Variovorax paradoxus: one gene and its partner. The protein of the gene in region 2 interacts with the protein of the main gene of each other region in a pairwise test. Links are inferred from orthologs where the notes say so. Each region holds a gene or a part of one and is shown on either strand. Other genes may lie near its edges.

Region 1 (4,237 bases), 2.1 Mb from region 2 along the record:
GGCCAACGAATCCGGTGCAAGCGTGAGCCGCATTGCGCTCGACCATCGCCTTCCCATCGCCAACGCGATTCTCACGACCGAAAACCTCGAGCAAGCTGTTGCCCGGCAGACCGACAAGGGCCGCGATGCAGCCCAGGTGGCTGTCGAAATGGCGCAATTGCTGGCCTCCCTGAAATGACCGAAGACAACAACAACAAAGCAGCCGGTGCCAAGCCGCGCCCGGAGCGCCAGGTGCGCACCGGCCTCACCAGCACCGGTGCACGCAAGGCTTCGGCCAAGTCGAACCGCAGCCGCGCGCGCGAGTTCGCGCTGCAGGCGCTCTACCAGCACCTGGTGGGCCGCAACGACCCGACCGACATCGATCACTTCACGCGCGACCTCGCGGGCTTTCACAAAGCCGACGCCGCGCACTACGACGCGCTGCTGCACGGCGCCATCGAAGGCGCCGAGCAGCTCGACGCACTGATCCGGCCGCTGCTGGACCGCAAGTTCGAGGAGATATCGCCCATCGAACACGCCGTGATGTGGATCGGCGTGTACGAGTTCCAGCATTGCCTCGACGTGCCGTGGCGCGTGGTGCTCAACGAATGCATCGAGCTTGCCAAGGAATTCGGCGGCACCGACGGCCACAAGTACGTGAACGCCGTGCTCAACGGCCTGGCGCCGCAATTGCGCGCCGCCGAAGTGGAGGCCGACCGCAGTTCCGGCAAGGCCAGACCGTGAGGAGCGCCGCCCGGCCGCCCGAAAGCGCGCAGCGCCGTAGCTTGGGGGTGCAATGAGAATTTCGGCGCGCGCGCAGCGCATCGAACCGTTCTATGTGATGGAGGTTGCCAAGGCCGCCGGCGTGTTGGCGCGCGAGGTGGCGCATACCGACCGGCCGATGATCTTCCTGAACATCGGCGAGCCCGATTTCACCGCACCGCCGCTGGTGCAGGAAGCTGCGGCCCGCGCGGTGCGCGCCGGTGCCACGCAGTACACCCAGGCCACCGGGCTCGACCATTTGCGTGAGCGCATCAGCGGCTGGTACAAGAGCCGCTTCAATGTCGGCGTGCCGGCCCGCCGCATCGTGGTGACGGCCGGTGCCTCGGCCGCGCTGCAGCTGGCGTGCCTGGCGTTGATCGAGTCCGGCGACGAGATCCTGCTGCCCGACCCGAGCTATCCCTGCAACCGCCATTTCGTGAGCGCAGCGGACGGCACGGCCGTGCTGATTCCCACCACGGCCGAAGAGCGTTTCCAGCTCACCGCCGCCAAGGTGGAAGCCGCGTGGACCGACAAGACGCGCGGCGTGCTGCTCGCCTCGCCTTCCAACCCCACGGGCACCTCGATTGCGCCCGACGAGCTGCGACGCATCCACAACGTGGTGTCGCAGCGCGGCGGCATCACGCTGATCGACGAGATCTATCTCGGACTTTCCCACGACGACGCTTTCGGGCAAACGGCGCTTGCCATCGACGACAACGTCATCAGCATCAACAGCTTCAGCAAGTACTTCAACATGACCGGCTGGCGGCTCGGCTGGCTGGTGGTGCCCGAAGCGCTGGTGCCTGTGGTCGAGCGGCTCGCGCAGAACCTTTTCATCTGCCCGAGCACCGTGTCGCAGTACGCGGCACTGGCCTGCTTCGAAGACCCGAGCATTGCTGAATACGAGCGCCGCCGCGCCGAGTTCAAGGCGCGCCGCGACTGGTTCATTCCGCAGCTCAACGCACTCGGCCTCAACGTGCCCGTGGTGCCCGACGGCGCCTTCTACGCCTGGGCCGACTGCACCGGCGTGGCGGAGAAACTCGGCATCTCCGGCAGTTGGGATTTCGCCTTCGAAACCATGAAGCGCGCCCATGTCGCCGTCACGCCCGGCCGCGACTTCGGCACCGCCGAAACCGGCAAGTTCGTGCGCTTTTCCACCGCCAGTTCGATGGCGCATCTCGAGGAATCCATCGAACGCCTGCGGGCCATGATCGCGAACCCGGCCCGATGAGCTACGCGTTTCCGATCCGCGTGTATTGGGAAGACACCGACGCCGGCGGCATCGTGTTCTACGCCAACTACCTCAAGTTCATGGAACGCGGCCGCACCGAATGGCTGCGCTCGCTGGGCGTGGAGCAGCGAAAGCTGCGCGAGGAAACCGGCGGCCAGTTCGTGGTGAGCGAAACGCAGCTCAAATACCATCGCCCCTCCCGCCTCGACGACGAACTGCTGGTTACAGCCGACCTCCGGCAACTGGGCACGGCGTCGTTGATAATCGGACAGCGGGTGCTATCAAAAACAGAGCAAGAGCGAGCGGGCGCCGCGGCACCCGTCCTTCTGTGCGAAGGCACCATCCGCATCGGCTGGGTGGATGCCACCACATTGCGCCCCGCGCGCATTCCGACCCAAGTTTCGGGAACCCTCGAGCGCTCCGGCGGCTCCATGACTCAACCTTTCAAGCCATGAACCAAGACCTCTCGATCATCAATCTCCTCCTCCACGCGAGTTTCGTGGTTCAACTGGTCGTGCTGCTGCTCGTGATCGTTTCGATTGCCAGTTGGGCCGCGATCATCCGCAAGTACTTTGCACTGCGCCGCATGCGCGCCTTGAACGACGACTTCGAGCGCGAGTTCTGGTCGGGCACCAGCCTCAACGAGCTGTTTGCCTCGGCCGCGCAGAACGCCAAGTTCGCGGGCCCGATGGAGCGCATCTTCGCTTCCGGCATGCGCGAGTACCAGAAGCTGCGCGAGCGCCACGTGAGCGACGCCAGCACGCTGCTCGACGGCGCCCGCCGCGCCATGCGCGCGAGCTTCCAGCGCGAACTCGATGCGGCCGAACAGAACCTGTCGTTCCTTGCCACCGTCGGTTCGGTGTCGCCGTACGTCGGCCTCTTCGGCACGGTCTGGGGGATCATGCATGCCTTCACCGGCCTGGCCGCGCTCGCGCAAGTGACGCTGGCCACCGTGGCGCCCGGCATTGCCGAAGCACTGGTGGCCACGGCCATCGGCCTGTTCGCCGCCATTCCGGCGGTGGTGGGCTACAACCGCTTCGCGCGCGAGATCGACAAGATCGCCATCGCCCTCGAAACCTACATCGAGGAGTTCTCCAACATCCTGCAGCGCAACCTTTCGGCCAACCCGGCCGCGGTGGCATCGGCAGTTTCGGCGGCTCCGGCCAACCGCTGATCGGAGTCCCAGCGCATGCCCGCCGTTTCATCCCGGGGCCGAGGCCGCCGCACGATCAACGAGATCAACATGGTCCCGTTCATCGACGTGATGCTGGTGCTGCTGATCATCTTCATGGTCACCGCGCCGCTGATCACGCCGAGCGTGATCAACCTGCCTACGGTCGACCGTGCCAACAAGCAGCCCGACAAGCCCATCGAGATCGTCATCAAGAGCGAAGACGAAGTGCAGATCAAGAAGGACCCGACCACCGGCAGCGGCGGCGTGTCGATCCCCATGACCCAGATCGGCTCCGCGGCCAAGACCGCCCAGGGCGGCGACGACCAGCGCCCCGTGGTCATCAGCGCCGACAAATCCGTCAAGTACGAAACCGTGGTGAAGGCGATGAACCAGCTCAAGCGCAGCGGCATCGAGCGCGTGGGCTTGTCCGTCACCACCACGGGCGGCAAATAAGGCATGTCGCTCGCCCTGGATCGCCCCGAGTTCGCACCACCGCCGCAGCGCGGCACGCCGCGCGCGGTGCTGCTCGCACTCGTTGCGCACGCGCTGCTGATCGCGGCGCTGACGTGGGGAGTGCGCTGGCGCAGCGACGCCGACGAAGGCGCCGTCGATGCGGAGCTGTGGTCTTCCACGGTGCAGCAGGCCGCGCCGCGCCTCTCCGCACCGCAGGCCCCGGCGCCCGCTCCCGCACCTCCGCCGCCGGCTCCCCCGCCGCCACCGCCGCCGCCGCAGGCGAGAGCCCCCGAGCCGGCACCGCCGCCGCGCGCACCGGACATCGCGCTCGAGCGCGAGAAAAAACTCAAGGAAGAAAAAGAGCAGAAAGAGCGCGAGCTCGAGCGCCAGCAACAGCAGCGCAAGAAAGAACTCGAAGCCAAGCAGCGCGCCGAAGACGAAGCCGAGCGCAAGAAGGCCCAGCAGCAAAAGCTCGCCGAAACGAAGAAGCAGCAGGAAGCCGAGGCCAAGCAGGCAGAGGCGAAAAAGGCCGAAGCGGCCGCCAAGCAGGCCGCCGCCGACCGCGCCGCAACGCTCAAGCGCATGCAGGGCCTGGCGGGCGCGAGCGGCAGCGACGATTCCAAGGGCACGGCCCTGCG
Region 2 (3,559 bases):
CTGCTCAAGGCCAATGGCGCCAAGCGCGCGCTGCTGCTGCCCGTGTCGGCGCCGTTCCATTCGAGCCTGATGAAGCCCGCCGCCGAAGCGCTGCGCGAGAAGCTCAGCACCATCACGCTCGCCGCACCCCAGATTCCGGTACTCAACAATATCGATGTGGCCGTGGAGACTGATCCGGCCCGCATCCGCGAAGCCCTGGTGCGCCAGGCCGCGGGCCCGGTCCGCTGGGTCGAAAGCGTGCAGGCCTTGAAACTGCGCGGTGTAGCCGCCATCATCGAGTGCGGGCCCGGCAAGGTGCTGGCCGGCATGGTCAAGCGCATCGCCCCCGAGCTCGAAGCCGCGTCGGTGTACGACCCGGTAACGCTCGCGGACACCCGACAACTGCTCGCCGCCTGAACGACGCAAGACCCGGACACTTCTTCTTTTATGAGCATTCCCAAATTCGAAGGGCAAGTTGCCCTGGTCACCGGCGCAACGCGCGGCATCGGCGCGGCAATTGCGCTCGAACTCGCGCAGCGCGGCGTCAAGGTGGTCGGCACCGGCACCACCGATGACGGCGCGGCAAAGATCACTTCGGCGCTCAGCGCCTTCGACGGCCGCGGCCGCGCACTCGACGTGAACGACGGCGCTGCCGTCGAGGCTTTGATCGATGAGATCGTCAAGGCCTACGGCGCCATCCACGTGCTGGTCAACAACGCCGGCATCACGCGGGACACGCTCGCCATGCGCATGAAGGACGACGACTGGGATGCCGTGCTCGACACCAACCTCAAGGCCGTGTTCGGCCTTTCGCGTGCCGTGATTCGCCCGATGATGAAGCAGCGCTACGGCCGCATCATCAGCATCACCAGCGTGGTGGGTGCCTCCGGCAATGCCGGCCAAGCCAACTATGCGGCCGCCAAGGCCGGTGTCGCGGGCATGACCCGCGCGCTGGCCCGCGAACTCGGCAGCCGCAACATCACAGTCAACTGCGTCGCGCCGGGCTTCATCGAGACCGACATGACGGCCAGCCTGCCCGAGGCGCAGCAACAGGCGCTGCTGCAGCAGATTCCGCTGGGCCACCTGGGCAAGCCGGCCGACATCGCGCATGCTGTAGCCTATCTGGCCTCGCCCCAAGCTTCCTATGTGACGGGGCAGGAGCTGCACGTCAACGGCGGCATGCACATGTAAGAGCCGCAAGGCGCAATCTTTCCCCGTCCCGGGCGCACGGCAAATGCCACAATGCGCCCGGCTAAAATCCACCTATTACCTACAACCCTCAGAGGGAACCAAATGAGCGATATCGAAGCACGTGTCAAGAAAATCATCGCCGAGCAACTCGGCGTGGAAGAGTCCCAAGTAACGAACGAAAAGGCCTTCGTGGCCGACCTCGGCGCGGACTCGCTCGACACGGTCGAACTGGTGATGGCACTCGAAGACGAATTCGGCATCGAAATTCCGGATGAAGACGCCGAGAAGATCACCACGGTGCAAAACGCCGTCGACTACGCCACCAAGAATCAAAAGGCCTGATCGGGCCAGCTGTCACTGCGACGGCCGGCGGCGCTCTTTTCCAGCCCCGTACGCGCCGCCAGCAGTTGTTCAGCGCTTCCAGAAAGGTTTGCCGGCATGACCAAACGCCGCGTCGTCGTGACCGGACTCGGTTGCATCGCTCCTGTCGGAAACACCGCAACCGAATCCTGGGCCAACCTGCTGGCCGGGAAGTCGGGTATTGCGAACATCACCGCGTTCGATGCAAGCGCCTTCGCCTGCAAGTTCGCCGGTGAGGTCAAGGGTTTCGACATCACCCAATACATCTCGGAGAAGGAAGCGCGTCACATGGACCGCTTCATTCATCTGGGGCTTGCCGCTGCCATGCAGGCTGTGCAGGACAGCGGACTGCCGACCGGCGAAGCGCTGTCCTATGAAAAAGCCGTGCGTATCGGCTGCAACATCGGCTCCGGCATCGGCGGTCTGCCGATGATCGAAGAAACGCACGGCGAATACGCGAACCGCGGCCCGCGCCGCATTTCGCCGTTCTTCGTGCCGGCGTCCATCATCAACATGATCTCGGGCCACGTGTCGATCAAGTACGGCTTCAAGGGCCCGAACATCGCCGTCGTGACCGCCTGCACCACCGGCCTGCATGCCATCGGCACCTCGGCACGCATGATCGAGTACGGCGATGCCGACGTGATGATCGCGGGCGGTGCCGAGTCGACCATTTCCCCGCTGGGCATCGGCGGCTTCACCGCGCCGCGCGCGCTCAGTACGCGCAACGACGATCCCGCGACGGCCTCGCGCCCGTGGGACAAGGACCGCGACGGCTTCGTGCTGGGCGAGGGCTCCGGCGTGCTGGTGCTCGAAGAGTACGAGCATGCCAAGGCGCGCGGCGCCAAGATCTACGCGGAAGTGGCGGGCTTCGGCCTGACGGGCGACGCGTACCACATGACCGCGCCCGACGTCGACGGTCCCCGCCGCTCGATGGCCATGGCGCTGGCCAACGCGGGCGTCAATGCCGACGAAGTGCAGTACCTGAATGCGCACGGCACCTCGACGCAGATCGGCGACCTCAACGAAACCAACGCGGTCAAGCTCGCCTTCGGCGATCACGCGAAGAAGCTGGTCGTGAACTCGACCAAGTCGATGACCGGCCACTTGCTGGGTGGCGCGGGGGGCATCGAGTCGGTGTTCACGGTGCTTGCACTGCATCACCAGAAGAGCCCGCCGACCATCAACATCTTCAACCAGGATCCGGAGTGCGACCTCGACTACTGCGCCAATGCGGCGCGCGATCTCAAGATCGACGTCGCGGTCAAGAACAACTTCGGCTTCGGCGGCACCAACGGCACGCTGGTGTTCAAGCGCGCTTGAGCCTTGCTCTTTCATGCACAGCGCGCCGTCGGTGACCTATCCGGTGGGGCGCTCGCGCGGCGCAACCCGAATCCTGATCGCCACCTGGGCCCTGGGCGCCTGCTGCGCAGGGCTGTCGTGCTATCTATTCGATAGTGCCGGCTGGCGCCAGTTGCTGCTGGTCCTGAGTGTCCTGTTTTCCGGCGTCGCGGCAGCGCTCGGGCTGCGAAGCGACGGCGCTGGCGTCTTGCACTTCGACGGGCTCTGCTGGACCTTGACGGGGACCGACCGGGGCCGCGCCGTTCATGCGGCGCGGGCCTCCGTTGCGCTCGATCTTCAATCGCTGCTTCTGGTCCGGCTGACCCAACCCGGCCGCGCGGGACGATGGATATGGATCGAGGAGCGCGCCATGCCCGAGCGCTGGCGCGATCTGCGCCGGGCGGTATATTCGCGCCCCCCGTCGGCCTCGCCGGCTGGCGAGCCTTGGCCCGCGACCGCGCCCGCCGATGCGCCCTGAATCTCCTCGATGACAACTTCTCCGCCGCCAGTGCCACCGGACTCCGGCTTGACCGAGGTGTCCGCCGAGGCGCCGCGCCCGGGCGAGGTCGACCTTCAGCTGGTTCAGCGCACGGTCGCGGGTGACCAGAAGGCCTTCGAGCTGCTGGTCATCAAATACCAGCGCCGGATCGAGCGCCTGATCGGGCGCATGGTGCGCGATGTCGACCTG

Evidence for each region. The genes of interacting proteins can lie anywhere in the genome.
Region 1: the proteins of acpP (region 2) and QFZ42_RS07810 interact in binary tests that used the Escherichia coli proteins (3 or more experiments, as listed by UniProt). The link is inferred for Variovorax paradoxus from one-to-one orthologs.

The regions. Positions count from the first base shown.
Region 1 is NZ_JAUSXG010000001.1:1,681,913-1,686,149, reverse strand. The notes cover bases 701-3,697. They hold QFZ42_RS07810 (YbgC/FadM family acyl-CoA thioesterase), read left to right. Parts: upstream 701-1,968; coding sequence 1,969-2,427; downstream 2,428-3,697. Other genes in these bases: QFZ42_RS07795 (cell envelope integrity protein TolA), read left to right, coding at 3,603-3,697; QFZ42_RS07800 (ExbD/TolR family protein), read left to right, coding at 3,162-3,599; tolQ (protein TolQ), read left to right, coding at 2,424-3,146; QFZ42_RS07815 (pyridoxal phosphate-dependent aminotransferase), read left to right, coding at 776-1,972; nusB (transcription antitermination factor NusB), read left to right, coding at 701-723. Also shown: ribH (6,7-dimethyl-8-ribityllumazine synthase), read left to right, coding at 1-178; more of nusB, read left to right, coding at 175-700; more of QFZ42_RS07795, read left to right, coding at 3,698-4,237.
Region 2 is NZ_JAUSXG010000001.1:3,774,321-3,777,879, reverse strand. Bases 1-2,892 are described here. They hold acpP (acyl carrier protein), read left to right. Parts: upstream 1-1,272; coding sequence 1,273-1,512; downstream 1,513-2,892. Other genes in these bases: QFZ42_RS18145 (hypothetical protein), read left to right, coding at 2,867-2,892; fabF (beta-ketoacyl-ACP synthase II), read left to right, coding at 1,609-2,853; fabG (3-oxoacyl-ACP reductase FabG), read left to right, coding at 427-1,170; fabD (ACP S-malonyltransferase), read left to right, coding at 1-396. In the rest of the region: more of QFZ42_RS18145, read left to right, coding at 2,893-3,349; RNA polymerase sigma factor RpoE, read left to right, coding at 3,359-3,559. UniProt on the Escherichia coli protein: Carrier of the growing fatty acid chain in fatty acid biosynthesis.